Starkeya sp. ORNL1: one gene and its partner. The protein of the gene in region 1 interacts with the protein of each later gene in a pairwise test. Links are inferred from orthologs where the notes say so. Each region holds a gene or a part of one and is shown on either strand. Other genes may lie near its edges. The genes, in order: recA and dprA.

The links.
Region 2: the proteins of recA (region 1) and dprA interact in binary tests that used the Bacillus subtilis proteins (3 or more experiments, as listed by UniProt). The link is inferred for Starkeya sp. ORNL1 from one-to-one orthologs.

The regions. Positions count from the first base shown.
Region 1 is NZ_CP048834.1:218,030-232,846, reverse strand. The notes cover bases 6,482-9,442. They hold recA (recombinase RecA), read right to left. Parts: upstream 8,523-9,442; coding sequence 7,440-8,522; downstream 6,482-7,439. Other genes in these bases: G3545_RS01050 (hypothetical protein), read left to right, coding at 9,131-9,442; G3545_RS01055 (hypothetical protein), read left to right, coding at 8,855-9,109; alaS (alanine--tRNA ligase), read right to left, coding at 6,482-7,289. Outside these bases: G3545_RS01085 (RNA methyltransferase), read right to left, coding at 71-880; G3545_RS01080 (NADP-dependent isocitrate dehydrogenase), read left to right, coding at 1,086-2,297; G3545_RS01075 (cyclic nucleotide-gated ion channel), read right to left, coding at 2,386-3,669; more of alaS, read right to left, coding at 4,635-6,481; more of G3545_RS01050, read left to right, coding at 9,443-9,487; G3545_RS01040 (LysR family transcriptional regulator), read right to left, coding at 9,815-10,711; G3545_RS01035 (MFS transporter), read left to right, coding at 10,833-12,002; G3545_RS01030 (hypothetical protein), read left to right, coding at 12,011-12,184; G3545_RS01025 (IclR family transcriptional regulator), read right to left, coding at 12,194-13,048; G3545_RS01020 (RidA family protein), read right to left, coding at 13,203-13,592; G3545_RS01015 (amino acid ABC transporter ATP-binding protein), read right to left, coding at 13,607-14,377; G3545_RS01010 (amino acid ABC transporter permease), read right to left, coding at 14,389-14,817. UniProt on the Bacillus subtilis protein: Multifunctional protein involved in homologous recombination, DNA repair and competence.
Region 2 is NZ_CP048834.1:861,399-876,171, forward strand. The notes cover bases 7,777-10,693. They hold dprA (DNA-processing protein DprA), read left to right. Parts: upstream 7,777-8,646; coding sequence 8,647-9,741; downstream 9,742-10,693. Other genes in these bases: G3545_RS04180 (dihydroorotase), read left to right, coding at 7,777-7,971; plsY (glycerol-3-phosphate 1-O-acyltransferase PlsY), read left to right, coding at 8,037-8,642; topA (type I DNA topoisomerase), read left to right, coding at 9,912-10,693. Outside these bases: G3545_RS04135 (hypothetical protein), read right to left, coding at 1-200; G3545_RS04140 (chorismate mutase), read right to left, coding at 454-750; Asp-tRNA(Asn)/Glu-tRNA(Gln) amidotransferase subunit GatA, read right to left, coding at 750-2,231; Asp-tRNA(Asn)/Glu-tRNA(Gln) amidotransferase subunit GatC, read right to left, coding at 2,236-2,523; G3545_RS04155 (metal-dependent hydrolase), read right to left, coding at 2,723-3,424; Holliday junction resolvase RuvX, read left to right, coding at 3,598-4,074; G3545_RS04165 (AEC family transporter), read left to right, coding at 4,079-5,008; G3545_RS04170 (hypothetical protein), read right to left, coding at 5,052-5,438; G3545_RS04175 (aspartate carbamoyltransferase catalytic subunit), read left to right, coding at 5,709-6,665; more of G3545_RS04180, read left to right, coding at 6,658-7,776; more of topA, read left to right, coding at 10,694-12,554; G3545_RS04200 (MDR family MFS transporter), read right to left, coding at 12,707-14,188; G3545_RS04205 (alpha/beta hydrolase), read left to right, coding at 14,426-14,773. UniProt on the Bacillus subtilis protein: Protein that helps load RecA onto ssDNA during transformation. Binds cooperatively to circular ssDNA, is able to bridge different segments of DNA. Favors the loading of RecA onto SsbA- or SsbB-coated ssDNA and formation of RecA-DNA filaments.

The DNA of each region.
Region 1 (14,817 bases):
TTGGGGACTGGAGGCCGAACCATTCGACGTGGCCGTGACGCCGCAATGACGTCAGGAATGCTTCACCCGCTCAGCGCTCCTTGCGCGCCGTGTGCTCGGCCTTGCGGCGCGCCCGCCCTTCCCGCCCCTCGACCAGCGCCGTCACCATGCCGTGCAGCGTCGCCAGATCCTGCCGTGTGAGGCCGATGCGGTGGAAGATGTTGCGGATGTTGCGCGTAGTGGAGGGCTGCTTCTCCGGCGAGCGGAAGAATGCTGCCTCCTGCAGCTCGCGCTCCATATGATCGAAGAAGGCCAGCAGGTCGCCCTTGTCGGCCAGAGGCGAGCGCTCCGGTGGCGCGAATGGCAGCGCGCCGGAGGAGGCACGCTTGAACCACTCATAGCCGACGATGGCGACCGCCATGCCGAGATTGAGCGAGGCGAAGGCGGGATTGACCGGCAGCGTCAGGATCACATCCGCCAGCGAGACCTCTTCCGTATAGAGGCCGGTACGCTCGCGCCCGAACAGCAGGCCGACATCCTCGCCCGCCGCAAGCCGCACCGCGGTCTGCTCGGCGATGGCGTCGGCGCCGAACACCGGCTTTGCCATGCCACGCTCGCGCGCCGTGGTGGCGGCGACGAACTTCAGGTCGGCGATCGCCGAGCGCACATCCGGGAAGAGCTGCGCGCCCTCCAGTATGCGGTCCGCCCCCGAGGCGAAGGTCACCGACTTCGGGTTCGGCCAAGCCTCGCGCGGATTGACGAGGCGCAGCCGCGACAGCCCGAAATTGCCCATGGCGCGCGCCGCCGCGCCGATGTTCTCGCCGAGCTGCGGCTCGACCAGGATCACCACCGGCCCGCCTTCCGCCCATGGTTTGGTGCTGTCGGTACCCGAACCTGGCATTGCGCGTGCTTCTCCCTCAAAGCCCGCGGGTATAGCCGCCCTGCGCGGCGTTGCGAAGCCGGACCACAATTTTCCCGCAGGGCGGAAAAATGGCGCGCCTCGTGCTTTCCAGTGCGGCTGAGCCGGGGTATCACCCCGATGCCGGCGAGCGAGGCGCGGACGCCCGCCGAGTCCTCATTAAGATACCGCCGCGCGAGGGATACCCATGGCGAAGATCAAGGTCGCAAATCCTGTCGTCGAACTCGACGGCGACGAGATGACCCGTATCATCTGGCAGTATATCAAGGACAAGCTGATCCACCCCTACCTCGACATCGACCTGGAATATTACGATCTGGGCGTCGAGAATCGTGACCTCACCGAAGACCAGGTCACAGTGGATGCGGCCGAGGCGATCAAGCGGGTCGGCGTCGGCGTGAAGTGCGCCACCATCACGCCGGACGTCGGCCGGGTGAAGGAATTCAACCTCAAGAAGATGTGGCGCTCGCCGAACGGCACCATCCGCAACATCCTCGGCGGTGTGATCTTCCGCGAGCCGATCATCTGCAAGAACGTGCCGCGCCTGGTCCCCGGCTGGACCCAGCCCATCATCGTCGGCCGCCATGCCTTCGGCGACCAGTACCGCGCCACCGACTTCGTGGTGCCCGGCTCGGGCAAGCTGACCATCAAGTTCGTCGGCGACAATGGCGAGACCATCGAGCACGAGGTCTATAACTACCCCGGCGGCGGCGTCGCCATGGCGATGTACAACATCGACGAATCCATCGCCGAATTCGCCCGCGCCTCGCTGAATTACGGACTGCAGCGCAGCTACCCGGTGTACCTCTCCACCAAGGACACCATCCTGAAGCAGTATGACGGCCGCTTCCGCAAGATCTTCCAGGAGATCTACGACGCCGAGTTCAAGGCCGAGTTCGAGAAGCGCAAGATCTGGTACGAGCACCGCCTGATTGACGACATGGTGGCCTCGGCGCTGAAGTGGTCCGGCGGCTATGTCTGGGCGTGCAAGAACTATGATGGCGACGTGCAGTCCGACATCGTGGCGCAGGGCTTCGGCTCGCTCGGCCTGATGACCTCGGTGCTGATGACGCCGGACGGCAAGACCGTGGAAGCCGAAGCCGCCCACGGCACCGTCACCCGCCACTATCGCGAGCACCAGAAGGGCAAGGAGACCTCGACCAACTCCATCGCCTCGATCTTCGCTTGGACCCGCGGTCTCTCCCACCGCGCCAAGCTCGACGACAATGCCGATCTCGCCGCCTTCGCCGCCACGCTGGAGAAGGTGTGCGTCGACACGGTGGAGAGCGGCTACATGACCAAGGACCTCGCGCTCCTGGTCGGTGCCGACCAGAAGTGGCTCTCCACCACCGGCTTCCTCGACAAGATCTCCGAGAATCTCAGCAAGGCGCTCGCCTAAGATTGCACTCCGCCGCCTGCCTGGCGGCGAGAGACCTGAACACGTCGGCCCGCGTTCGCGCGGGCCGATTCATGTTCGCGGGTTGGAATCAGCCTTTGGCCTCCTGCGGCGACGATGATTCCACGACGACAGCCGACTCCATCTCGACGGCGGCGATATCTCCCTTCGGCGCGACCGGCTCCGGCGCATCCGCCCGCCTGGCGTGGGCGCGGATGCGGTGGCCGATCTCCGGACGGTTGTGCATCAACTCGTCGAGATGCGCGCCGTCCAGCACCAGCAGCATGCAGCGGCCGCGCGCCCGGACTGTCGCGGTGCGCAAGGTGTGCCGGATCAGCGCGAGCTCACCGAAGAAATCGCCCTCCCCGATCATCAGCGGGCCGCCCGGCAATTCGATCTCGACCTCGCCGGAGGCGATGAAATACATGCAGCGGCCGACATCGCCCTTGCGCACGATCACGTCGTTATTCTCCGCAATATGGGAGGAGAGCAGCCGATGGATTTCGCCGATACCGGCGGCATCGAGGTCGGCGAACAGCGGCACCCGGGCGACCATGCCCCAGGTGACGATGAAATCACGCCGCTTGATCACCTCGACGAAGGCGGTGGCGGTGATGCCGACCGGCAGCGCGATCATGATGATGCCGGTAAGCATGGTGCAGGCGCCGATCATGCGGCCGATCACCGTTACCGGAAAGGCATCGCCGTAGCCGACCGTGGTCACGGTGGTGATCGCCCACCACATGGCGGCCGGGATCGAGCCGAACTTGTCCGGTTGCACCGTGCCTTCCGCCAGATACATGGCGGAGGCGAAAACCAGCACTGCCCCCGCGACCAGCCACAGGCAGGCAACCAGCGACTGGCGCTCGCTGCGCAGCACCTCCAGCAGCGACTGCAGGCCCGGCGAATACCGCACCAGCTTCACGAAGCGCAGCAGCCGCAATATAGCGAGGGTGCGCAAGTCGAAGCCCAGGAGCGGGCCGAGTACGAAGGGCAGCCAGGCGACGAGATCGATCAGCGCCGTCGGCGTCACCACATAGCGGCGGCGCGCCGCTCGCTTGGACAGGCCGCGATAGCGCGGGTTTTCCGGCGCCACCCAGATCCGCAGCGCATACTCCACGGCGAATACGACCAGTGACACCAGCTCAAGCGCATGGAATTCCGGCCGGTCGCGCAGGAACAGTTCCGGCACCGTTTCCAGCACCGCGGCAGCCACATTGGCGACGATGAGCGCGATGAGCGCGAGATTGATCCGCTCGGCGAGCTTGTCGCGCGCGGAATCCCGTTCCAGCACCTCGTAGCAGCGCCGCCGCAGCCGGCCGACCGGCCAATTCTTGACGAACGTCCGGACGACATGCCGGAGCCTCGCGCCCATACTTTGCCGCCGAGACCCGCTACGCGTCATGGCCGCTCCCCTGCGGCAACTAGGACCTGCTCCAGCCTGTTGAATCTAGAGCACTTTCTATCGTTCGCACGATTCCGCGCGGACGGAAAGGGCCCTAGGTGACCGACTCATAACTTCGCAGCCAGATGCGAATTGAAGCGAGCTGGATTGAGGCGAGGAAATTGTCGTCTCGCTTGTCGTAGCGGGTGGCGACGGCCCTGAAGTGTTTGAGTTTGTTGAAGAAGCGCTCGACAGCGTTGCGTTGGCGGTAGAGCCAGGCGTTGAAGGCGAGGGTTTTGACCCTGTTGGGCATGGCGCGAACATTGGCCCATGCGCCGCGCCCAGCCATCTCGTCTCGCAAGGCGTCGCTGTCATAGGCCCTGTCGGCGAGAAGGATGTTTCCCGGCTCGACCGCGTCCAGCATGTCGGTGGCCGAGCGCCCGTCGTGAGCTTGGCCCTCGGTGAGCTTCAGGCGGATCGGGCGGCCTTCGGCGTCGACGAGCGCGTGGATCTTGGTGGTCAGGCCGCCGCGCGAGCGACCCATGCAACGGGATCGCTCGTCTTTTTTTGGCCGTTGGCGGCATGCTGGTGAACGCGGATCGACGAGGCGTCGATCATCTGGATATCGCCATCGTAAGCAGCTGATACGGCTTTCAGAATGCGCGCCCAGTGGCCGGCCTTGCGCCACCGGTTGAAGCGGTTCACGCAGGTCGTATGAGGGCCATAGCGCGAAGGGATATCGGCCCATGGCGCCCCGGTGCGCAGGCGCCAGAAGATGCCGTTCAGAACGCGACGGTCATCCACGCGTGCAACCCCGCGCACCTTCGTCGGCAGAAGTGGCTCGATCACCGACCACTCGAAATCCGTCAGGTCAAATCGCGCCATCTCAACCTCCAAGGCTGAGATCAATGAATCAGAACACCGAGCCGCAGGGAATCCCTTTATGGGTATGTGACCTAGACTTCCGCCACCGCAGCTTCGATCGCCGCCAGCGCTTCGGCGGCACGCGCGCCGTCCGGGCCGCCGGCCTGCGCCATGTCCGCGCGCCCGCCGCCACCCTTGCCGCCGAGCGCCTCGGCGCCGCGGCGTACCAGCGCCACCGCGTCGTAACGGCCGGCGAGATCATCGGTAACACCGACCACCAGGCCCGCCCGGCCCTCCTCCGTCACCGCGACGATGGCGACGACGCCGGAGCCGATGCGCTTCTTGCCCTCATCGGCGAGGCTCTTCAGATCCTTGAGGTCGATACCGGAGACCTGCCGCGCCAGCAGCTTGACCGCACCCGCGGTGCGCACCGGCTCTTCCGCCGCCTCGCCACCGCCCATGGCAAGCCGGCGCTTGGCATCGCCGAGCTCGCGCTCCAGACGTCGGCGCTCCTCGACGAGCTGGGCGACGCGCGCCTCGAGCTCACCAACCGGCGCCTTGAGCTGCGCCGCCGCGGCGTGCAGTGCCCGGCTCTCGGCATTGAGGTGGCGGCGCGCGCCGTTGCCGGTCATCGCCTCGATGCGACGCACCCCGGCGCCAACCGCGCTCTCGCCGAGCACGGTGACGATGCCGATGTCGCCGGTGCGGCTCACATGGGTGCCGCCGCACAGCTCCACCGAGAACGGCGCGCCATTGCCGGGATCGGTGCCCATCGAGACGACGCGAACCTCGTCGCCATATTTCTCGCCGAACAGCGCCCGCGCCCCGGAGGTAACGGCATCGTCGACCGCCATCAGCCGGGTCTCGACCGGCTCGTTGCGCAGCACCATGCGGTTGGCGATGTCCTCCACCGCGGCGAGTTCGGCCTCGTCCAGAGGCTTGGGATGGCTGAAGTCGAAACGCAGCCGCTCCGGCGCGACCAGCGAGCCTTTCTGCGCGACATGGTCGCCCAGCACGCGACGCAGCGCCTCGTGCAGCAGATGCGTCGCGGAATGGTTGGCGCGGATCGCGCCGCGCCGCTCGGCGTCGACGGTGAGAGCCAGCGGATCACCGAGCTTCAGCGTGCCGCTCTCCACCTCGACCTCGTGGACGAAGATGTCGCCGAGCTTCTTCTGGGTGTCGAGCACACGCACCTCGACGCCGTTCTCGCCGACCATGCGGCCACTGTCGCCGACCTGGCCACCGGATTCGCCATAGAACGGCGTCTGGTTCAGCACCACGAGGCCGCGCGTGCCGGCCGCCAGCACCTCGACCGGGGCGCCGTCGAAGATCAGCGCCGTCACCGTGCCTTCGGCGCTCTCGGTGCCATAGCCGAGGAACTCGGTCGCACCCACCTTCTCGCGCACGCCGAACCACACCGTGTCGGTCGCCGCCTCGCCCGAACCCGCCCAGGAAGCGCGCGCTTCGGTGCGCTGGCGCTCCATGGCGGTGTCGAAGGCCGGCAAGTCGACGGTGATGCCACGGGCACGCAGCGCGTCCTGGGTCAGATCGAGCGGGAAGCCATAGGTGTCATAGAGCTTGAAGGCGGTCTCGCCGGAGAAGCTCGCCCCCTCGCCGAGGCCTTCGCTCTCGCTTTCGAGGATGGCGAGGCCACGCTCCAGCGTCTTGCGGAATCGGGTCTCCTCCAGCCTCAGCGTCTCGGTGACCAGCGATTCCGCCCGCACGATCTCCGGGTAGGCGCGGCCCATCTCGCGCACCAGCACCGGCACCAGACGGTACATCAGGGGATCGCGGGCGCCGAGCAGCTCGGCATGGCGCATGGCGCGGCGCATGATCCGGCGCAGCACATAGCCGCGCCCCTCATTGGACGGCAGTACACCGTCCGCGACCAGGAAGGTCGCGGCGCGCAGATGGTCGGCGATGACGCGATGGCTCGCCTTCATCGGGCCGTCATCCTCGACATTGGTGAGGTCGGCCACCGCGCCGGTGAGCGCGCGCATCAGGTCGGTCTGGTAATTGTCGTGGGTGCCCTGCAGCACCGCCGAGATGCGCTCCAGCCCCATGCCGGTATCGATCGAGGGCCGCGGCAGGTTAATGCGCTCGCCGCCCGGCAGTTGCTCGAACTGCATGAAGACGAGGTTCCAGATCTCGATGAAGCGGTCGCCATCGGCGTCCGCCGAGCCGGGCGGGCCGCCGGGAATGTGCGGGCCGTGGTCGTAGAAGATCTCCGAGCACGGGCCACAGGGGCCGGTATCGCCCATCTGCCAGAAATTGTCGGAGGTGGCGATGCGGATGATCTTGGATTCCGGCAGGCCGGCAATGCGCCGCCACAGATCGAACGCCTCGTCATCCTCGTGATAGACCGTCACCAGCAGGCGATCGACCGGCAGCTCGAATTCGCGGGTGATCAGGTTCCAGGCGAACTCGATCGCATTCTCCTTGAAATAGTCGCCGAAGGAGAAATTGCCGAGCATCTCGAAGAAGGTGTGGTGCCGCGCGGTGTAGCCCACATTGTCGAGGTCGTTGTGCTTGCCGCCGGCGCGCACGCACTTCTGCGACGTCGCCGCGCGCGAATAGGGACGCTTTTCGATGCCGGTGAAGACGTTCTTGAACTGCACCATCCCGGCATTGGTGAACATCAATGTCGGGTCGTTGCGCGGCACGAGCGGCGAAGATTCAACGACCTGATGGCCGTTCTTCGCAAAATAGTCGAGGAAGGTCGATCGAATCTCGTTGACGCCGCTCATCGAACCCAAGTCCGCCGGTTACCAGATAACCGGCGAGGAACGACCACCGGCCCGCGCACGAGGCGCGAGCCCCGGTTCTAACGACGCGTCAAAAGCTTGTCCAGAAAGGCGGCGTCGCTCACCCCACCGATCCGTCGCCCCGCCCGCCCTTCATTCGCCGTCGCCGTCGCTGTCATCCTCTTCGCCGCTGCCGGCGAGGATCTGCTCGGCGATGAGGCCGGCATTCTGGCGGATGGTCGCTTCGATACGGCCGGAGACGTCGGGATTCTGACGCAGGAAGTTCTTGGCGTTCTCGCGGCCCTGGCCGAGGCGCTGGCTGTCATAGGAGAACCAGGCGCCGGACTTCTCGACCACGCCGGCCTTCACGCCGAGGTCGATCAGTTCGCCCATCTTGGAGACGCCCTCGCCATACATGATGTCGAACTCGACCTGCTTGAACGGCGGCGCCAGCTTGTTCTTCACCACCTTGACTCGGGTCTGGTTGCCGACCACCTCGTCGCGCTCCTTGATCGAGCCGATGCGGCGGATATCGAGCCGGACCGAGGCATAGAATTTCAGCGCGTTGCCGCCCGTCGTGGTCTCCGGGCTGCCGTACATCACCCCGATCTTCATGCGGATCTGGTTGATGAAGATCACCATGGTGTTGGACTTGGAGATCGAGGCGGTGAGCTTGCGCAGTGCCTGGCTCATCAGCCGCGCCTGCATGCCGGGCTGGCTGTCGCCCATCTCGCCGTCGAGCTCGGCGCGCGGAGTGAGCGCGGCCACCGAATCCACCACCAGCACATCGACCGCGCCGGAGCGCACCAGAGTGTCGGCGATCTCCAGCGCCTGCTCACCGGCATCCGGCTGGGAGATCAAGAGATTGTCGAGATCGACCCCGAGCTTGCGGGCATAGATCGGATCGAGCGCGTGCTCGGCGTCGATGAAGGCGCAGATGCCGCCCTTCTTCTGGGCCTCGGCAATGGTGTGCAGCGCCAGCGTGGTCTTGCCGGAAGATTCCGGTCCAAAGATCTCGACCACGCGCCCGCGCGGCAGGCCGCCGACGCCGAGCGCGATATCAAGCCCGAGCGAGCCGGTCGAGACCGTCTCGATCTCCATGACCTTGTCGTTTTTGCCGAGCCGCATGATCGAGCCTTTGCCGAAATGCCGCTCGATCTGGGTGAGCGCTGCATCCAGCGCCTTGGCCTTGTCCATGGAAGATCCTTCGACGAGTCGCAACGTCGCTTGAGTCATTGCTGGGCTCCGTGTCGCATGCAAGGGGGCGTTGAAAATGAGCTGTTCAGGGATTGAGATACCTGTACCCTTTTTGTTCTCAGTTCGCAATATGTTCTTATGCGACACGGTCGAAATGGCGATGATGGAGGCGCAAACGATTGTTGTCGTTCTGATCACCAACGCTTTTTGTCGTTCCGCGACACGAAGCCATTGAAAATGAAGAGGATGGGCCTTCGTCAAACGGACAACAGGAAGCGCAGTTCCGTGCTGTCGCCGTCATCAATCGCGACGGTAAGGCATATGAAGATGCGCGGCCGCGCATTCGGCGGACACGGGTCGGCATGGAGCCCATGCAGCTCGTCGTCGGCGATGTCCATCACCTCGATATGGTAATGCTCCGCGAAGACGGTTCGGAGGCTTGGCCGAAAGCCATTGCATGGCTGGATCAGGCGACAAACCGGATACGCCTCGATCTCCTCCTTCTCGGCAAGGGCGAGGGCATTCGCAATGCCGACGTGATCGCCAGCTTCATCCGAATGACGCAGGATCCGGCGTGGGGCATGCCACGTGGCCTCTATCTGGACAACGAATCGGAATACGGTTGAGCGGATTTCGCCGACGACGCCATGAAGCTTGTGGAACGCGTTGAGTATGGCGGTGGCGAGCGCTCGTCCCAGATCGTACGCGCCCGCCCTTGCAACGCCTCTGCAAAGGCCATTGAAGGCATCTTCGGCATCCTGGAACAACGCTACTTCTGCGCCCTCCTCGGCTGGGCAGGCGGCGACCGCACGAACAAAAAGACCGCCAAGGTCGAGTGCCCGACCGAGCCGTTCCCCGGAACGCTCCAGGATTTGCGTATTCAGATAGCCGCGTGCCTGACGCTCTATGAGCACAAGCCTCAGCGCGGCGACCTCAACAGCCGCTCGCCGCTCACCTCTTTACGGTCACGCAAGTGCTCAGCGGGTCGCTCCAAGCCCTCCTGAGAGCCCTATGTGATGAACTCGGCGTCGTTCCCGGTGGCAGCATCCACGACGTTGAAAGCCGGCTCCTCAAATTTTACTACAGCACGCCAGTTGTCATTCTCGATGAAGCACAGAACCTACCTCTGAAATCGCTTCGACAATTGCTTCACCTGAGCGTCGCCGATGAGGGCGATATAGTCTTCATCTTTTGCGGCAACAGCGAAGTCCGCGACTTCATTCTAGTTAGCCGCCCGTCGCCCACCAATCGTGCGGGTAGAGTGGAAGATGGAATGCCGCGCAATGACGCCTTCCCAGCTTTGGCAAGAATGATGGTTCAGATGGACGACTTCAGCGTAGGCGTTCGGCCAGATAGTCGACGAAGACGCGCACGCGCGCGGGCATGTTGGCGCCGCCAACAAAGACGGCATGGATCGGCTCAACGTCGCCCGGATTGAAGGCTTCCAGGAGGGATACGAGACGGCCGGCCGCGATGTCGTTGGCGACGCCGAAATTGCCGACGCGCGTTATTCCCACGCCGTCCAATGCAAGCTGTCCCAGTGTCTCGCCATTATTGGCTTCGATGGTCCCGGTCACGGTCAGTGCATAATCGCGCCCTTCCCGGCGGAACGGCCATCCCGGCTCGGCACGGCGGAAATTGAAGTTCAGGCAATTGTGCTGGAGCAGGTCCTCCGGCACCCGCGGTGTGCCGTGCCGCGTCAGATAGGCGGGCGAGGCCACGACGCAGCGACCGGTCTCGCCGATCCGCCGCGCCGTCAACGCGCTGTCCGCCAGCGGACCGAACCTGATCGCAACATCCGCTTGGCCCGCTGCGACGTTGACGACCGTGTCCGTCAGGCTCAGATCGACGAGGATATGCGGATACTGGCGGACGAAATCGCCCAGCAAAGGCACGACGCAAAGACGGCCATGCGAGAGGGCAGCGCTCACCCGCAGCCGTCCGCGCGGTGCGCCCTGATCAGCGACGACCCGCTCCGCCTCGTCGAGGTCCGCCAGGATGCGCCGGGCGGCGCTGAGATAGCTCTGGCCCTCCGCCGTCAGGGTCAGCGCGCGGGTCGTCCTGATAAGTAATCGCACGCCCAGACGCGCCTCGATTCGGTCAATGGTCCGGCTGACCGCTGATGGCGTGAGGCCAAGCGAGCGGCCAGCGGCGGAGAAGCTGCCCGTGCGCGCAATCGTGGAGAAGACTGCGAGCTCCCGTGCGCGGTCCGCACCCTCCATCACCATCTTTGCACCCAGATCAAAAATACTTGGCCTGTGACAGGCCTACTCTGTGACGAGGGGACCGTCCATCTCACTGGGGAAATGCAATCCCAAGTGCCCCTCAATCCCCTTGAGCGATCTCGCCATGAAACTCAATCCACCTCTTCTCGCGCTGGCCGCGGGCGCATTCGGCATCGGCGTGACTGAATTCGCGCCGATGGGCCTGCTGCCGGTGATCGCCGGCGATCTTGGCGTGTCGATCCCCAGTGCCGGACTGCTGATCAGCGCCTATGCCGTCGGCGTCATGCTGGGTGCGCCACTGATGACGCTCACGACCGGCCGGGTGCCGCGCCGTGCTTTGCTGATCAGCCTCATGGCGATCTTCACCATCGGCAACCTCATGGCGGCGCTGTCGACCAGCTACGAGATGCTGTTGGCGGCGCGGCTGATCACCTCGCTGAACCACGGCGCCTTCTTCGGTGTCGGCTCAATCGTCGCGGCCAGCCTGGTGCCGGAAAACAGGCGTGCCGGCGCGGTCGCCGCCATGTTCATGGGCCTGACCACTGCCAATGTCGTCGGCGTGCCGTTGGCCACCTGGGCCGGCGACCTGATCGGTTGGCGCGCGGCGTTCTGGGGCATCGCAGTGCTCGGCGTTGTCGCCATGACATCGCTGCGGCTGACGCTTCCCAATACTCCAGCTGAAGCGGCCGGCGACATGATCTCGGAACTGAAGGTGCTCGGCCGCCCCCCGGTGCTGCTGGCGCTGGCTCTCACCGTGCTGAGCTCTACCGCCATGTTCACGGTGTTCACCTATATCGCACCGATCCTGCAGCAGGAGACGCAGGCTTCCATCGGCTTCGTCACGGCTATGCTGGTGACCTATGGTGTCGGTCTCACTTTCGGCAACTGGCTGGGTGGCCGGTTCGCCGACCGCTCGGTGGACCGTACGCTTATCGTCACACTGGCCGCGCTGATCGCTCTGCTGGTGGCCTTCGCCGCGGCGATGCCGTTCGCCGCGCCCAGCGCCGTCCTGATCTTCCTGTGGGGGGTGGCGAGCTTCGCGCTGGTGCCACCGCTGCAGATGCGAGTGATGGCCGCCGCATCGGATGCGCCGAACCTCGCCTCATCGGTAAATATCGGCGCCTTCAACCTTGGCAACGCCGTGGGCGCGGCGCTGGGTGGCGCGGTCATCGCCGGCGGGCTGGGCTACCCCGCCGTCGCCGTCGCAGGCGCCGTGGCGGCCGCGTCCGGTCTGTCGCTGGTGCTGTTCACGGCTGGCCGCAAGGCAGCGGTCCCGGTCTGCGGCCTTCCCTGACCCGCGGGATGCGCCGTTTCCTGACGTTCGAACAATGCCCACAAGCAGACATTCAACGAACGGTGACGCCGGGGCCGACCATCGTGCTGCTGCTCAGCATGGTCTTCATCGCCGCCTTCGTCGCCGCGGCCCGCAGGACCGCGCGCATCGAGGCGCGCCTTGGCGAACATCCGGGCGGGTGAGCCGTTCCGTCAAAGCTTGCGGCGGGCCGGCTCCCCGGCCGGGCGCAGCGCTCCGGCGCCAGCCGGGCGGCGTGATCCCTTGTCCGCGGCAAGGTAGCCGAGCTGCTCCGACAACTCGCCGGCTGCCGTGAGCAGGCTGCCGAGATAGGGGTCGCGATGCCGCAATCCGTCTTCCCTGGGGGTGACGAGGCACAATGTGGCGATGCAGACGCCGTCCGCCTGGAACACCGGAACAGCGAAGCAATAGGTGAAGTTCTCCACCGTGCTGTTGAAGGTGAAATAGCCGTCCGCCATCGCCCGCCGGACCTCGGCGATGAACTGGGCCGGATCGAGTTCTCGGCCATTGGGCAGGATGAAATCCCCCGGCGGGATGAAATCGAGGATCTCCGCGTCGCTCATATGGCTGACGAGCAGGCGGCCGGACGCCGTCCACGGGATCGGAACGAGCTCGCCGACATCGGACGAGATACGGAAGGTGCGCACGCCCTCGCGCATCATGGCGACGGTGTATTTGTTGCCGTCCAGCATGCACATCTGGGAGGTCTCGCGAGTCTCCTCGGCGAGGCGCTCCAGCAGCGCGGCGCATTCGCGCATCAGGTCGAACTGCGCGGAATAGGCCGTGCCGAGGAAATAGAGCCTGCGGCCGAGGAAGACCCGCCCGTCCCCGCCCGAATATTCGAGCATGCCGTGGCGCAGCAGCAGATTGACGAGCTCATAGACCGAGGAGCGCGGCGCGCCGATCGCGCTCGCGATCTCGTTCGGCCGCATCGGCTGGCGCCGGCCGCGCAGGAATTCGAGGATCTCGAAGGCACGGTCGAGGCCGCGCGTGCGCTTCGCGACAGGATCCGCGGCCACACCCTTCATCATCGTCTCCGTCATTCACAGGGCCGGGGAAACTCCCCGACGGGCTGGAGCACGATCAGCAAAAACGGGAAGGCTTTTGCGACGAGATCTTATTCCAACATATTGAACATAGAGCACGATCCGCTCGGATGATCTCACCCGGGCGGATCGTGTTTCAGACCTTGTCCGCGCGGTAGGCGACGCAGTCGATTTCGACCTTGCAATCGACCATCATGCTGGACTGGACGCAAGCGCGTGCCGGCGGATGGTTCCCGAAATACTCGGCATAGACGCCATTGAAGCTCCAGAAGTCGCGTGGGTCGTCGAGCCAGACCCCGATCCGCACGATGTCCTCGATCCCGTAGCCCGCCTCCTTGAGGATGGCGATCATGTTCTCGATCGCCTTGCGGCTCTCGGGGATGATGCCGCCGGAGACGATCTCGCCCTTCTTCATCGCCACCTGGCCGGACACATAGAGCCAGCCATTGGCCTGGACGGCTCGGGCGAAGGGCAGCGCCTGGCCGCCCGCACCGGTCTCGCCGGCGCCGTATCGTGTGATGGTCATGCGAACCTGCTCATTCAGTTGAAACTCGAAGACTTCAGGAATTCCGCCAGCCGTTCGGTCTTCGGCCTGACGAACATGTCTTTCGGATCGCCCTCCTCGCCGATCACCCCCTTGTTCATGAAGATGACCCGGCTGGAGACCTCGAAGGCGAAGCGCATCTCGTGGGTGACGAGCAGCATGCTCATGCCGTCCGCGGCCAGCGCCTTGATGACCTGAAGCACCTCGCCGACCAGTTCCGGGTCGAGCGCGGAGGTCACCTCGTCGAACAGCATGAGGCGCGGGTTCATGGCGATGGCGCGGGCGATGGCCACACGCTGCTGCTGGCCGCCGGAGAGCTGGCCCGGATAGCGGTCGGCACGCTCGGCGAGCCCGACGCGGGCGAGCCAGGTCTCGGCCAGCGCTCGGGCCTCTTCGCGAGCCATCTTCTTCACCTTGACGAGGCCGAGCATGATATTGCCGGCCGCCGTCAGATGCGGGAACAGGTTGAACTGCTGGAAGGCCATGCCGGTGAGCGCGCGCTGGCGGGCGATGTGCTTCTCGCTCTTGCGGCGGCGCCCCGCGGGCGTCTCCTCGTAGCCGATCTCCTCGCCTTCCAGCAGGATGCGCCCGCCCTGGAACTCCTCGAGCATGTTGATGCAGCGCAGCAGCGTGGTCTTGCCCGAGCCTGACGAGCCGATGATGGAGATCACCTCGCCCTGGTGCATGGTGCAGTCGACGCCCTTCAGCACCTCGACCGCGCCATAGCGCTTGTGCAGGTTCTGGATTTCGAGAAGCGGCTTGCCCATCGCGGCTGCCCTCATGACGGAACGGCGGTCTTGCGCTCGACATATTTGCCGAGGCGCTCGATGCCATAATTGATGACGAAATAGAGGAAGCCGGCGAGGAAATAGAACTGCAGGCTCAGGAAGTTGCGCGAGATGATCTCCTGCGTGCGCAGCAATAGCTCCGCCACCCCGATGACCGAGAGCAGGGTCGAGGCCTTCACCATCTCGGCGGCGGTGTTGACCCAGGTCGGCAGCACCTGCCGCAGCGCCTGCGGCCACAGCACGGAGGTGAAGGTCTGGCCGAAGGTCAGACCGATCGCCTTCGCCGCCTCGGTCTGCCCGTGCGGGACCGCCTGCAGCGCGCCGCGCACGATCTCGCCGACATGCGAGGAGCAGAACACCGAGAGGGCCAGCACACCGGCCTGGAACGGCCCGAGATCGATGCCGACGGTGGAGAGGAT
Region 2 (14,773 bases), 650 kb from region 1 along the record:
GAGAGGGACAACGCGCCCAATACCATGACCAGGAACACCGCGAATCCAACCCATGGCGAAGAAGTGCGCGCCCGCGCCAAATAGAATACGCCGGCACAGCCGATCACCAGCAGGCATAATGCGATGATGCCCAGTCCGCTCTGGCTCGCCGCCTTGATGACCTCGGGTCCATTCTGGAAAACTGTCTGTATCCACTCCACGACATCGCCCCCCGGCTGATCACCGGCTCCTGCGTCAGCGCGGCGCCGGCAGAATGCGCCTCCTGGTGGCTGAACAGCAAGAGATGTCGCCACTTATCGTGAAGGAATGCCGTTGCGACAAGTCGATCAGGCGGCGTTTCCTCGACACGCTGGCAAGAAAAACATCGGCAATTCGTTTGATTTCAGCGCGAATGCTTCCGAAATCGAATCAAATCAAGAACGTTTACACCCGCACGAAAATACCGAGCGGCGTTCAACCGAGGCGTTCATTCTCGTAGGCGATGACCCAGTCGATCATCACCCGCCAGAGCTTCTCGGCAAGCTCGGGCGGCACGCCCTCGGTCTCGGCGCGGGAGCTCACCTTCTCCACCACGTCCTCGACCCGCTCCGGCAGCAGGGCGGCGAGGCCCTCGCTCCGCTTGACGGCGATGACGTGCTTCACCACCTCGAGACGGCGCGCCAGCAGCACGACGATCTCGGCGTCGATACGGTCGATCTCGGCGCGGAACGGAGCGAGCGAGCGTTCGTTGGAAGGCAGCTCGCGCGACATCACACCCACCATTTGTCCGTGACTTCGAAGCGGCCGGCCGCTTCTTCCACCACCTGGCCCAGCGAGAACAGCGTCGCCTCGTCGAACGGGCGGCCGATGAGCTGGAGGCCGAGCGGCAGGCCGTCCGAGGACAGGCCGGCCGGCACCGAGATGCCCGGCAGGCCCGCCATGTTCAGCGTCACCGTGAACACGTCCTGGAGATACATCTCCACCGGATCGGCGCCGGACTTCTCGCCGATGCCGAAGGCGGGCGAGGGCGTGGCCGGCGCCAGCACGGCGTCGATGCCGTCGGCGAAGGCGTTCTCGAAGTCGCGCTTGATCAGCGTGCGTACCTTCTGCGCCTTCAGATAATAGGCGTCGTAATAGCCCGCCGAGAGCACATAGGTGCCGATCATGATGCGGCGGCGCACCTCGGAGCCGAAGCCGGCGGCGCGGGTCTTCTCATACATCTCGACGATGTCGCGGCCGGGCACGCGCTCGCCATAGCGCACGCCGTCATAGCGGGCGAGGTTGGAGGAGGCCTCGGCCAGAGCCACGATGTAGTAGGATGGCAGCGCGTATTTGGTGTGCGGCAGGTGGATGTCGACCACCTCGGCGCCGGCGTCGCGCAGCCAGTCGGCGCCCTGGTGCCAGAGCGCCTCGATCTCCTCGGACATGCCGGCGACCCGGTATTCGCGCGGGATGCCGATGCGCTTGCCCTTCACCGAGGCGCCGATGGCGGACTCATAGTCCGGGACCGCCAGGTTGGCGCTGGTGGAATCCTTCGGATCGTGGCCGGCCATGGAGCGCATCAGCAACGCGGCATCGTTCACCGAGCGGGCGATGGGACCCGGCTGGTCGAGCGAGGAGGCGTAGGCGACGACGCCCCAGCGCGAGCAGCGCCCATAGGTCGGCTTGATGCCGACGGTGCCGGTGAAGGCCGCCGGCTGGCGGATCGAGCCGCCAGTATCTGTCGCCGCCGCGCCCGCGCAGATATGCGCCGCCACCGCCGCCGCCGAGCCGCCCGACGAGCCGCCGGGCACCAGCGGCTGGGTCGAGCCCGTGCGCCGCCAGGGCGAGACCACAGGGCCGAAGGCGCTCGATTCGTTCGACGAGCCCATGGCGAACTCGTCGTGGTTCAGCTTGCCGAGCAGCACCGCGCCGTCGCGCCACAGATTGGCGGTGACGGTGGATTCGTAGGGCGGCACGAAGTTGCGCAGGATGTTCGAGCACGCCGTGGTGCGGATGCCGTCGGTCGCGAACAGGTCCTTGACGCCGAGCGGGATGCCTTCCAGCGGGCCTGCCGTGCCGGCAGCGATCTTTGCGTCGCTCGCCTTGGCCATGGCGCGCGCCTTGTCTGGCGTCGCCAGCACATAGGCGTTGAGGTCGCCGGCCGGCTCGATGGCGGCGAGATAGGCTTCGGTCAGTTCGGCAGCGCTGAAATTGCCGAGCGCCAGACCTTCGCGGGCGGCGGTGATGGTGAGGCGGGTGAGGTCGCTCATCGGATCACTCCACCACTTTCGGGACGGCGAAGAAACCGTCCTCGGCCAGCGGCGCATTCGCCAGCACACGCTCGGGATAGTGGCCGTCGGTGACGACGTCCTCGCGCAGCGGCAGCTTCATCGGGGTGACGCTGGTCATCGGTTCGACACCTTCCGTGTCGAGCTCATTAAGTTGCTCGACAAAGGCGAGGATGGAATTGAGCTCGCCCTGGAGATGGGCCACCTCGTCCTCGGTCACCGCGATACGCGCGAGATGCGCGACACGACGGACCGTCGCCTGATCGACCGACATATGACGTCCTTAGGAAAAGCGGAACCGGCGCGCCCTATAGCAGGGTGCGCCGGGATGGGGCAACGCGGAGCTGCTTTAGGCGAGCATCCTTCGAGGCTCGCTAACGCTCGCACCTCAGGATGAGGTCGCTCTCTAAAAACCACCTCATCCTGAGGTGCCCGGCAAAGCCGGGCCTCGAAGGATGCTGAAGCAGAGCGCCCTAAAGCCCGATCTCCACCGGCTTGCCGCTCTCCAGCACCTTCACGGTGGCTTCCTCGTCGACCAGCGCGACGAAACGGTCGGCATTCGGCTCCAGCGGCGGGAAGGAGGCGTAGTGGCAGGGGATGATGGTCAGCCCCGGCACATAGCGCTTTACTGCCAACGCCGCGGTGTCCGGCCCCATGGTGTAGCGGTCGCCGATCGGCACCACCACGACATCGGGCTTATGGATCTCGGCGATCAGTCCCATGTCGGAAAAGATGTCGGTGTCGCCCATGAACCAGATGGTCGGCTCGCCCGGCGCCTTGACGATGATGCCGTTCGGATTGCCGAGATAGACGGACTTGCCCTCGACGATCATTCCCGAGGAATGGTCGGCGCGCACCAGCGTCACGGTGAAGCCGCCCTGGTCGGTGGTGCCGCCGGTGTTCATCGAATCGAGATTCTTCACGCCCTGCGTCGCCAGCCAGGAGCAGAGGTCGGCATTCGTCACCACCTTGGCGCCGGTCGCCTCGGCGATCGCGGCGGTGTCGCCAAGATGGTCGCCATGGCCATGCGTCAGCAATATGTGGGTGGTGCCGAGCACCGCGACGTCGCGGCTCGAGGCGAAGGAAGGATTGCCGGACAGGAACGGGTCGATGAGCACGACCTTGTCCGCGAAATCCAGCCGAAAGGCGGAGTGGCCGTACCAGGTGATCTTCATAGGCGTCTCCATTAAACATCGATGGGGACAATAGGGCGCCACACCGCAGGTACAAGGGTGAGCCCTACCGTTCCCGCTTTTGTGTCGACATGCTGGCGACGCTCTTCGTCAGCCGGATGACGACGTGGGCCTGGTCGGTGGCGCTGCGGAATATACCGTGCTAGCGCATGGCTATGACTGCTCCGATCCTACCGATCACCGAGGCCGCCGCCGTCCTGCCGACGCGCGGCACACTGCTGGGGCTCGACCTCGGCACCAAGACCATCGGCATTGCCAGTTGCGATCCGGAGCGTCGGCTCGCCACCGCGGTCGAGACCATCGCCCGCAAGCAGTTCACGCCGGATGCCGCGCGCATCCTCGATCTCGCCAAGGCGCGCGGCGCCGTCGGCTTCGTTCTCGGCCTGCCGGTGAACATGGACGGCTCGGAGGGTCCACGGGCGCAGTCGACCCGCGCCTTCGCCCGCAATTTCGCGCGGTTGACCGAACTGCCGATCGCGCTGTGGGACGAGCGGCTCTCCACTGCCGCGGTGGAGCGCGACCTGATCGCCGCCGATGTCAGCCGGGCCAAGCGCGCAGCGGTGGTCGACCAGCACGCCGCCGCCTTCATTCTGCAAGGCGCGCTCGACCGGCTGCGTATGCTCAGCGCCTGACGCCATGGCGAATGTGCTGGCGGCGCTGGTGCCGGTGTTCCTGATCATCGCGCTCGGCATCGCGCTGAAGCGTTTCCTGCTGCCCGAGGCGAGCCACTGGATCGCGCTGGAGCGGCTGACCTATTTCGTGCTGTTCCCGGCCCTGCTGGTGGTGAGCATCGCCCGCACCGATCTCGGCGGCGTCGCGGTGGTGGAGGTGACCGTCGCCCTGCTCGGCGCCATCGCCATCATCGGCAGCGCGCTGATGCTGGCGCGCCGCCCGCTCAGCCGGGCGCTGGGGCTCGACGGGCCGGGCTTCACCTCGGTGTTCCAGGGCGCGCTGCGCTGGAACACCTATATCGGGCTCGCCGTGTCCGGCGGCCTTGCCGGGCCGGCCGGGCTCGCTGTGGCGGCGGTGGCGATCGCCGTCATCATCCCCACTGTCAATGCGCTGAGCGTCATCGTGCTGGCACGCCACGGCACTGCGGGCGGCGATGCGCGCCTCATACTGATGCAGCTAGCGCGCAATCCCTTCATCTGGTCCTGCGCGGCGGGCATTCTCATCAATGCACTGCACGTGCCGGTGCCGGCGGTGCTGATGAGCTTCGCCGACATTCTCGGCCGTGCCTCGCTGGCGCTGGGCCTGCTCGTGGTCGGTGCCGGATTGCGGCTCGACGATCTGCGCCGGCCGCGCATGGCGACCTGGCTGACATGCGTGCTGAAGCTCGGCGCGCTGCCGGCTCTCGCGGTCGCCATCGGCGTGGCGTGCGGGCTGTCGGGGGTCGATCTTCTGGTGGTCGCGATCGCGAGCGCAGTGCCCTCGGCGCCGAACGGCTATGTGCTGGCGCGGCAGATGGGCGGCGACGCGCCGCTGCTGGCGCAAATGCTGACCATACAAACGATACTGGCGGCGGTGACGCTTCCTCTGGTCATCGCCGCCGTATCAATGCTTTAGCCAGGCTCTAGCTCGACCTCAGCAATGCTGTGGCAAAGCCGGGTCAGCAACGGGTGTAGTAACCTTGGCCGCGATACGGGCCGCTCTGCACCCAGCAGCGGGAGCCATAGGCATAACGCGGCGCCGGGGCGTAATAGACCTGCGGCGGCGGCGCATAGACCACCGGCGGGGCAGCGTAATAGTAGGGGTCGCCATAATAGGGACCGCGGGCCGCACCTGCGATGGCCGCGCCGGCCAGCACGCCGGCGGCCACACCGCCAGCAACCCAGCAGCCATTGCAGCGCACCTGCTCGGTGGCGGCAGGCACCGACTTGGCAAGGCCAAGGTCAGCGCCGAGCGGTGCAGCCGAAACCGGGGTCGCGAGCGACGCCGCGACGGTCGCGGCAAGACCGACGCCAGTGAACATCTTGGAGAAACGCGTGCTCGACATGAGACTTACTCCTGAGGACACGCCTCAACGTTACGGCGTGATCTATATCGAGTGTGGGGCCGATGTGGTGAACGGCAACTGAATGGACGGTGACCGTTTGGTGACGCGATTCCGGCTTTTCAGTTCACTTTTCAACGCACGGCCGTCCGCAGCGTTACTTCAACGCGAACGCGTGACGTATGTTCCCACCCGTCAATACCGATTCCGGTGGGAATCGATGGTCAGGTGCTTGCGATTACGGGCGGGTGCCTCTATCCAGCCGACTTCGATATGACATCGAACCCGACCGCCACCAGCTTCACCTTCCCGCACCGGCATTTGCTGGGCATAGAAGGGCTTTCGGCCGAGGACATCATCGGCCTGCTCGATCTTTCCGAAGAGTTCGTCGCCCTCAATCGGGAAGTCGAGAAGAAGCGCGCCACGCTGCGTGGCCGCACCCAGATCAATCTGTTCTTCGAAGCCTCCACGCGCACCCAGTCGTCCTTCGAGCTGGCGGGCAAGCGGCTGGGCGCTGACGTGATGAACATGTCGGTCAGCACCTCCTCGGTGAAGAAGGGCGAGACCCTGATCGACACCGCGGCGACGCTGAACGCCATGCACCCGGACGTGCTGATCGTGCGCCACTCAGCTTCCGGCGCGGTGGAATTGCTGGCGCGCAAGGTCGACTGCTCGGTGGTGAATGCCGGCGACGGTGCCCATGAGCATCCGACGCAGGCGCTGCTCGACGCGCTGACCATCCGCCGCAACAAGGGACGCATCGAGGGGCTCACCGTCGCGATCTGCGGCGACATCCTGCATTCGCGGGTCGCCCGTTCCAACATATTGCTGCTGCACCGGCTCGGCGCGCAGGTCCGCGTCATCGGCCCCTCGACACTGCTGCCGCGCGACATCGACCGCTTCGGCGTCGACGTCTATCGCGACATGAAGGCTGGTCTCGACGGCGTCGACATCGTCATGATGCTGCGGCTGCAGCGCGAGCGGATGAACGGCTCCTTCGTGCCCTCGGTGAAAGAGTATTTCCACTATTGGGGTCTCGACGAGGCCAAGCTGCGCTACGCCAAGCCGGACGCCCTCGTGATGCATCCCGGCCCGATGAATCGTGGCGTCGAGATCGATTCCGCGGTGGCGGACGGCGCCCAGTCGCTGATCCGTGAGCAGGTCGAGATGGGCGTTGCGGTGCGCATGGCGGTGCTCGACGCGCTGTCGAGGAACCTTCCCAATGCCTGAGCCCCGAATCTCCGATCCTCGCCCCACCCTTCTCGCCGGCGCCCGGATCGTCGATCCCTCGCGCGACCTCGACACCGCCGGCGACCTGCTGATCATCGACGGCGTCGTCAAGGACATCGCCACCGGCCTGCGCAATGCCGGGCTGCCCGAGGACACCGAGATCGTCGAGTGCCGCGGCCTCGTCATCGCTCCGGGCCTCGTCGACATGCGCGCCTTCATCGGTGAGCCAGGCGCCGAGCATCGCGAGACCCTGGCCTCGGCCAGCCAGGCGGCAGCGGCCGGCGGCGTCACCACAATCGTCTGCCAGCCGGACACCGATCCGATCATCGACGACCCCGCCATCGTCGACTTCGTCAAGCGCCGGGCCCGCGACACCGCCATCGTGCACGTCCATCCGATGGCGGCGCTCACCAAGGGTCTCGCCGGGCGCGAGATGACCGAGATCGGCCTGCTCGGCGCTGCGGGTGCGGTCGCCTTCACCGACGGCGCGCGCTCGGTCGCTTCGGCCCAGGTGCTGCGCCGGGCACTGACCTATGCGCGCGATTTCGGCGCGCTGATCGTGCATCACACCGAGGATGCCACGCTCACCGGCGAAGGGGTGATGAATGAAGGCGAGCTCGCCTCGCGGCTCGGCCTTGCTGGTGCGCCCAAGGCGGCGGAGGCCATCGTGTTCGAGCGCGATGTGCGGCTCACCGGCATTACCGGCGGGCGCTACCATGCCGCCTCGCTCACCTGCGCCGAATCCCTTGCCGTGCTGCACCGGGCGAAGGAGGACGGGCTGACCGTGACCGCTTCCGCCTCGATCAATCATCTGACGCTCAACGAGCGCGACGTCGTCGGCTATCGCACCTTCTTCAAGCTGTCGCCGCCGCTGCGCGGCGAGGATGACCGCGTCGCTCTGGTCGAGGCGGTGGCGAGCGGGCTGATCGACGTCATCGTCTCCGACCACAATCCGCAGGATGTCGACGTCAAGCGCCTTCCCTTCTCCGAGGCAGCGCCCGGCGCCATCGGGCTGGAGACCATGCTCGCCGCCGGTCTGCGGCTGGTGAATAGCGGCGCCGTCGACCTGAAGACGCTGCTGCGCGCCATGTCGACCCGCCCCGCCGAACTGCTTGGCCTCGACGCCGGCTCGCTGCGCCCCGGCGCGCCGGCCGACATCGCGGTGATCGCGCTTGACGAGGCCTGGCTGCTCGACGCCGCCAGCCTGAAATCACGCTGCCGCAACACGCCGTTCGACGAGGCGCGTTTCGAGGGCCGCGTAGTGCGCACCCTCGTTGCCGGCCGCACGGTGTATGAGTACGTTTGACGTTACGGACGCACGAACAATAAGCCCGGCACAAGGCGGGGCATGACGGGTGGGGAGCGCATATCATGACCTGGTCCCTCCCCGCCTTGCTTACCTTTCTCAGCCTCGCGCTCGGCTACCTGCTCGGCTCGATCCCGTTCGGGCTGATCATCACGCGCCTGGCCGGAACGCAGGACATCCGCACCATCGGCTCCGGCAATATCGGCGCCACCAATGTGCTGCGCACCGGGCGCAAGGGGCTCGCCGCGGCTACCCTGGTCGGCGACGCGCTGAAGGGCGTTGTGGCGGTGCTGGTCGCCCGCGCGCTGTGGGGCGAGCAAGCAGCGCTGCTTGCCGGCCTCGCCGCCTTTCTCGGGCATGTCTTCCCGGTGTGGCTGCACTTCAAGGGCGGCAAGGGCGTCGCCACCTTCCTCGGCGTCGCGCTTGGCCTGTTCTGGCCGGCGGCGATCGCCTTTGCCGTGGTCTGGCTTTCCTGCGCCAAGCTCACCCGCTATTCCTCGCTCTCGGCGCTGATCGCCAGCGTTGCCGCGGCAATCGCGGCCTACCTCCTTGGCAATGCTCCAGCCGCGCTGTTGCTCGGCTTGCTCGCCGTTCTGATCTGGATCACCCACCGCGCCAATATCGCGCGGCTCATAGCCGGCACCGAGGGCAAGATCGGCGGGAAGGCGTGAGGCCATGTCGCGGCTCGACGATGCACAGCGCCGCGACTGGCTCCGGCTGATCCGCACCGAGAATATCGGCCCGCGCAGCTTCCGCTCGCTGATCGAACGCTTCGGCAGCGCTGCTGCCGCCATAGAGGCGCTGCCGAGCCTCGCCCGTCGTGGCGGCGGCCTGATCGCGCCTCGCGTGCCGGACGTAAGGGAGGCCGACACCGAGATCGCGGCGCTGGCGAGGCTGGGGGGCCGCTTCATCGGGCTCGACGAGCTGGACTATCCGCCGGCGCTGCGCGAGACCGAGGGCGCCCCGCCGCTTATCGCGGTACGCGGGCGCATCGACATGCTGAGCCGGCCGATGGTCGGCGTGGTCGGCGCGCGCAACGCCTCCGGCGCCGGGCGCATGATGGCAGCCAAGCTCTCCCGCGAGCTTGGCCGCACCGGACTGATCATCGCCTCCGGCCTCGCCCGCGGCATAGACGCCGCGGCGCATGAGGCCGGCCTCGATACCGGCACCCTTGCCGCCCTTGCCGGCGGCCATGACCGGCCCTACCCGCCGGAGAATCTGCCGCTGCTGGAGCAGATCCTCGAACGCGGCGTGGTGATCACGGAGATGCCGCTCGGCTGGGTGCCGCGAGCGCGCGACTTTCCCCGCCGCAACCGGCTGGTCTCCGGCGTCTCGCTCGCCGTGCTGGTGGTGGAAGCGGCGGAGCGTTCCGGCTCGCTCATCACCGCGCGGCTCGCCGGCGAACAGGGCCGCGACGTGTTCGCGGTGCCGGGCTCCCCGCTCGACCCGCGCGCTGCCGGCACCAACCAGCTGATCAAGCAGGGCGCCGGGCTGGTGACCTCCGCCGCCGACATACTCGACGTGCTCGGGCCTTTGATCGAGCGCCCGCCGGCCGCATTCAGGGAGCCGCCGGCGCCCTTCGCCGCGGAAGAGCCGACCGAGAGCATCCGCACCCGCATGCTGGGTTTGCTCGGGCCGACGCCGCTCGCCGTCGACGATCTCGCCGAATTGGCGCAGGCTTCCGCCTCCGACGTGCAGATCGTGCTATTGGAACTCGACATTGCCGGCCGGCTGGAACGTCATCCCGGCGGCCTCGTATCGCTACTCTGATCCGGCATTTCTGGCGTCTTCGACACCCTCCGGTGGTGGGGCGCAAATGTCACGCCATTTGCATAGGAGACCCGCATTCGGGACGGTGCATTTGACAGCGTGGCATGGCTACCCCATTTTCCGGCCGCTCTCGGGGCTGAGCTTTTCCTCCAACGAAACATGGCAGGCGCATGCAGGTCGTCATCGTCGAATCGCCCGCTAAGGCGAAGACGATCAACAAATATCTCGGACCGGGCTATGAGGTGATCGCCTCATATGGCCACGTGCGTGATCTGCCTGCCAAGGATGGCTCGGTCGATCCCGAGCATGATTTCCGCATGCTGTGGGACATCGATCCCAAGGCGCAGAAGCGGCTCGCCGACATCGCGCGGGCGGTGAAGGCCTCCGATGGCCTGATCCTCGCCACCGATCCGGATCGCGAAGGCGAAGCCATCTCCTGGCACGTGCTGGAGATATTGAAGGAAAAGCGCGCGCTGAAGGACCAGCCGATCTCGCGCGTGGTCTTCAACGCCATCACCAAATCGTCCGTGCTCGAGGCGATGAAGAACCCGCGCATGATCGACGCGGCGCTGGTGGACGCCTATCTCGCCCGCCGCGCCCTCGACTATCTGGTCGGCTTCACGCTTTCCCCGGTGCTGTGGCGCAAGCTGCCCGGCGCCCGCTCGGCGGGGCGCGTGCAGTCGGTGGCGCTGCGCCTGGTCTGCGACCGCGAGCGCGAGATCGAGGTCTTCGTGCGCCGCGAATATTGGTCGATCGCCGCGACGCTGGCGACGCCGCGCAATGAGACCTTCGAGGCGCGCCTCACCGGCGCCGACGGCAAGAAGATTACCCGGCTCGACGTCGGCACCGAAGCCGAGGCGATGACGTTCCGCAGCGCGCTGGAGAAAGCGGACTATGTGGTGCGCTCGGTCGAGGCGAAGCCCGCCCGCCGCCACCCCTACCCGCCCTTCACCACCTCGACGCTGCAGCAGGAGGCGAGCCGCAAACTTGGCTTCGCACCGGCCATCACCATGCGCATCGCGCAGCGGCTCTATGAGGGCATCGACATCGGCGGCGAGACCGTCGGCCTCATCACCTATATGCGTACCGACGGCGTCGACATGGCGCCGGAGGCGATCGCCGCGGCACGCTCGGTGATCGGCCACGAATATGGCGAGCGCTACGTGCCGTCCGCGCCGCGCAAATACACCGCCAAGGCGAAGAACGCGCAGGAGGCCCACGAGGCCATCCGGCCGACCGACGTGGCGCGGCTGCCGAAGGAGGTCGCTCGCCAGCTGGAGCCCGACCAGGCCAAGCTCTATGAGCTGATCTGGCTGCGTACCGTGGCGAGCCAGATGGAATCCGCCGAGCTGGAACGCACCACCGTCGATATCGACGCCAAGGTGTCGGGCCGCGCGCTGGAGTTGCGCGCCACCGGCTCGGTGATCAAGTTCGACGGCTTCCTCACGCTCTATCGCGAAGGCCGCGACGACGAGGAGGAGGACGAGGAGAATCGTCGCCTCCCCGCCATGTCCGCCAACGAGATCCTGGCGAACAAGGGCATCAAGGCCGACCAGCATTTCACCGAGCCGCCGCCGCGCTATTCGGAAGCCTCGCTGGTCAAGCGCATGGAAGAGCTCGGCATCGGCCGGCCCTCCACCTATGCCTCGGTGCTCGCGGTGCTGCGTGACCGCGAATATGTGAAGCTCGACAAGCGCCGCCTCGTCCCCGAGGACAAGGGCCGGCTGGTCACGGCGTTCCTGGAGAGCTTCTTCGACCGCTACGTCGAGTACGACTTCACGGCCGACCTCGAAGAGAAGCTCGACCGCATCTCCGCGGGCGAGCTCGAATGGAAGGACGTGCTGCGCGACTTCTGGCGCGACTTCGCGGCCGCCGTCGGCGAGATCAAGGACCTGCGCGTCTCCGAGGTGCTCGCCGCGCTCGACGAGATGCTGACCGCGCACGTCTTCCCGCCCAAGGAGGACGGCTCGGATCCGCGTGTCTGCCCGACCTGCGGCAATGGCCGTCTGTCGCTCAAGATGGGCAAGTTCGGCGCCTTCATCGGCTGCTCGAACTATCCGGAGTGCAAGTACACCCGCCCGCTCGCCGCGCAGAATGGCGAGAATGGCGAGGCGGAAACCAACGGCACCCGCGTGCTCGGCACCGACCCGGTGACGGGCCTGGAGGTCACGCTGCGCGAAGGGCGCTTCGGCACCTATCTCCAGCTCGGCGAAGGCAAGGACGGCGAGAAGCCGAAGCGATCCAGCCTGCCCAAAGGCCTCGCGCCGGCCGATGTCGATCTCGAGACCGCCCTCGCCTTGCTCTCGCTACCGCGCGAGATCGGCCGGCACCCGGAAAGCGGCGAACCGATCCTCGCCGGCATCGGCAAGTTCGGCCCCTATGTGCAGAGCGGCAAGACCTACGCCAATATCGACGCCGGTGACGACATCCTCTCGATCGGCCTCAACCGCGCAGTGGCGCTGATCGCCGACAAGCAGAACAAGGGTCCGGGCGGACGCCGGGGCACACCCGCCGGCCGCGAACTCGGCGAGTATCCGGAAGTCGGCGGCGTGATCAGCGTGCGCCCCGGCCGCTTCGGGCCTTATGTGAACCACGGCAAGATCAATGCGACGCTGCCGAAGGGCACCGACCCGGAGACGGTGACGCTGGAGCAGGCGGTCGAGTTGATCAAGGCCAAGGCCGGCACGACACCGGAGCGCCCGGCGCGCAAGGCGGCGGCGAAGAGTTCGCCGGCTAAGAGCCCGGCGAAGAAGCCGGCGGCCAAGAAGGCGCCCGCCAAGAAGCCGGCTGCGAAGAAGGCCGCTGAGGGCTAGCCTGTCATCCCGGCCCACGGCTCTTGCCTTCGGCAAGCCGGGAGGACAGGCTCCGCGATGCGCTGAGCCGGGATCGCACGAAGCTGGAGAGCGTCACGCGATCCCGGATACGGCCTGACGGCCGTTCCGGGATGACGTCTTCTGGTGCGCCCCTACTCGATATCGATGTGGTGCACCGTGGTGCGCAGCGGGCGCTCTTCCATGATGAGGGTCGCCACCAGCCCGATGAACAGCGCGAAGCCCGCCGCTGCGAACACCCAGCGGAAAGCGTGCGCCATGGTCGCCGCTTCCGCAGCGCCCAGGGCCAGCGAACCTCCGGTCTCGTGCGGGCCGCTGACGCCGGCGAGCCCGATCACGATGGCGCCGAACACCGCGGTCAGCACCGCGCCGCCGAGCGAGCGGAAGAAGTTCATCGCCGCCGTCGCCGTGCCGATCTGCGGCACCGGCACCGCATTCTGGATGCCCACCGTCGCCACCGGCAGCACCGTGCCGAGCCCGACGCCGGCTATCCCGGTGAGCAGCACCAGAACGGCGAGCGGCACGCCGGCGGGATCGATGGCGAGCACCGCCAGCGCTAGCATGCCGATGGCCTGACCGGCGACCGGCAGGCGCTTGTAATGGGGGATATGCGGCATCAGCCGGCCGGTGGCGGTGGCGCCGACCACCACGCCCGCCATCAGCGGGATCATGGCGAGCCCGGATTGGCTGGCCGAGAGGTGCAGCACCGACTCGAAATAGAGCGGCAGCTCGATCGACAGGCCGATCAGCGTACCCATGGCGCAGGCCGCGGCGATGATGCCGGTGAGCACCACCTGGTTCGACAGCACCGAGAGCGGCAGCAGCGGTTCCACCGCGGTGGCGATGCGCAGGCCGAACAACGCCCAGAGCACCACCGATCCGGCGACCAGGCCCAGAACTTCGACCGACCCCCAGGAGAAGCGCGTGCCGCCCCAGCTCAGTGCCAGCAGCATCGCCACGGTGGCCAGGCACATCAGCAGCGCGCCGAGCACGTCGAGCCGGTGCTTGTGGTGGTGCGGCGGCAGCCGGCGCAGCGCCCGCTCGCTGCGCACCGCGGCGGCGATGCCGAGCGGCACATTGATCCAGAAGATCAGCGACCAGTGCAGATGCTGGGCGAAGAAGCCGCCGAGGATCGGACCGGCAATGGAGGAGGAGATGAAGACGGCGGCGAAATAGCCCTGGTACTTGCCGCGGTCGCGCGGCGCGATCATCAGCCCGATAATGGTCTGCGCCAGCGAGATCAGCCCGCCGCCGCCAATGCCCTGCAAGGCGCGGGCGACGATAAGCCAGAAGATGCTCGGCGCCAGCGCGCAGGCGATCGAGCCCACCAGGAAGACGGCGATGCCGGCGAGCAGCACAGGGCGCGGACCGTAGATATCGGCGAGCTTGCCAACCAGCGGCGTCACCGCTGTGGCGGTGAGCAAATAGGAGGTGACGATCCAGGGCAGGCTTTCGAGATCGGAGAAGGCAACGCCGATGGTCGGCAGCGCGGTGGCAACGATGGTCTGGTCGAGAGCGCTGAGGAACATCGCCAGCATGACGCCGAACAGGATCGTGCGGACTTCGGCTGGGTCGAGGGTCAGGGAGGCGTCGCTTCCCGGAGAACGGGCATCCATCGTGATTCTTTCCGGCTTCAGGCAGGCTTCGGACACTGAGGGCCCGGCGCGGCGGCAACATGAACCGGAATGCCGGGATTGCAAGTGAGCAAACGATCAATTTCAGGAGCGATTGACGATCCAAGGTTCGGCTTTTCCGAAATCGAGTTCCGTCAACCGACGACTATTCCGAACATCGGGAAAGATTATGTTGCGCTCGCGCCGGGGATCTCTCCGGGCAAAGGCGGAGACGGCGAAATGCTCAAACTGGTGTTCGGTGCCCTGGCACTTCTTGGTTCGGCGGTGCCAGTGGCAGCTGAGGTGCACCCCTTCCCGGCCGCGTTCCGCACCGAGGATATCAAGGTGGATGCGGATACCACCATCCATGCCCGCGTCGGCGGACAGGGACCCACGGTGGTGCTGATCCATGGCTTCGGCGATACCGGCGACATGTGGGCGCCACTCGCGGCCAACCTGGTGAAGGACCACACCGTCGTCGTTCCCGACCTGCGCGGCATGGGCCTCTCCTCCCATCCCGCCGGCGGCTATGACAAGAAGACCCAGGCTGGCGACGTACGCGCGGTGCTGGAGAAGCTGGGCCTCGAC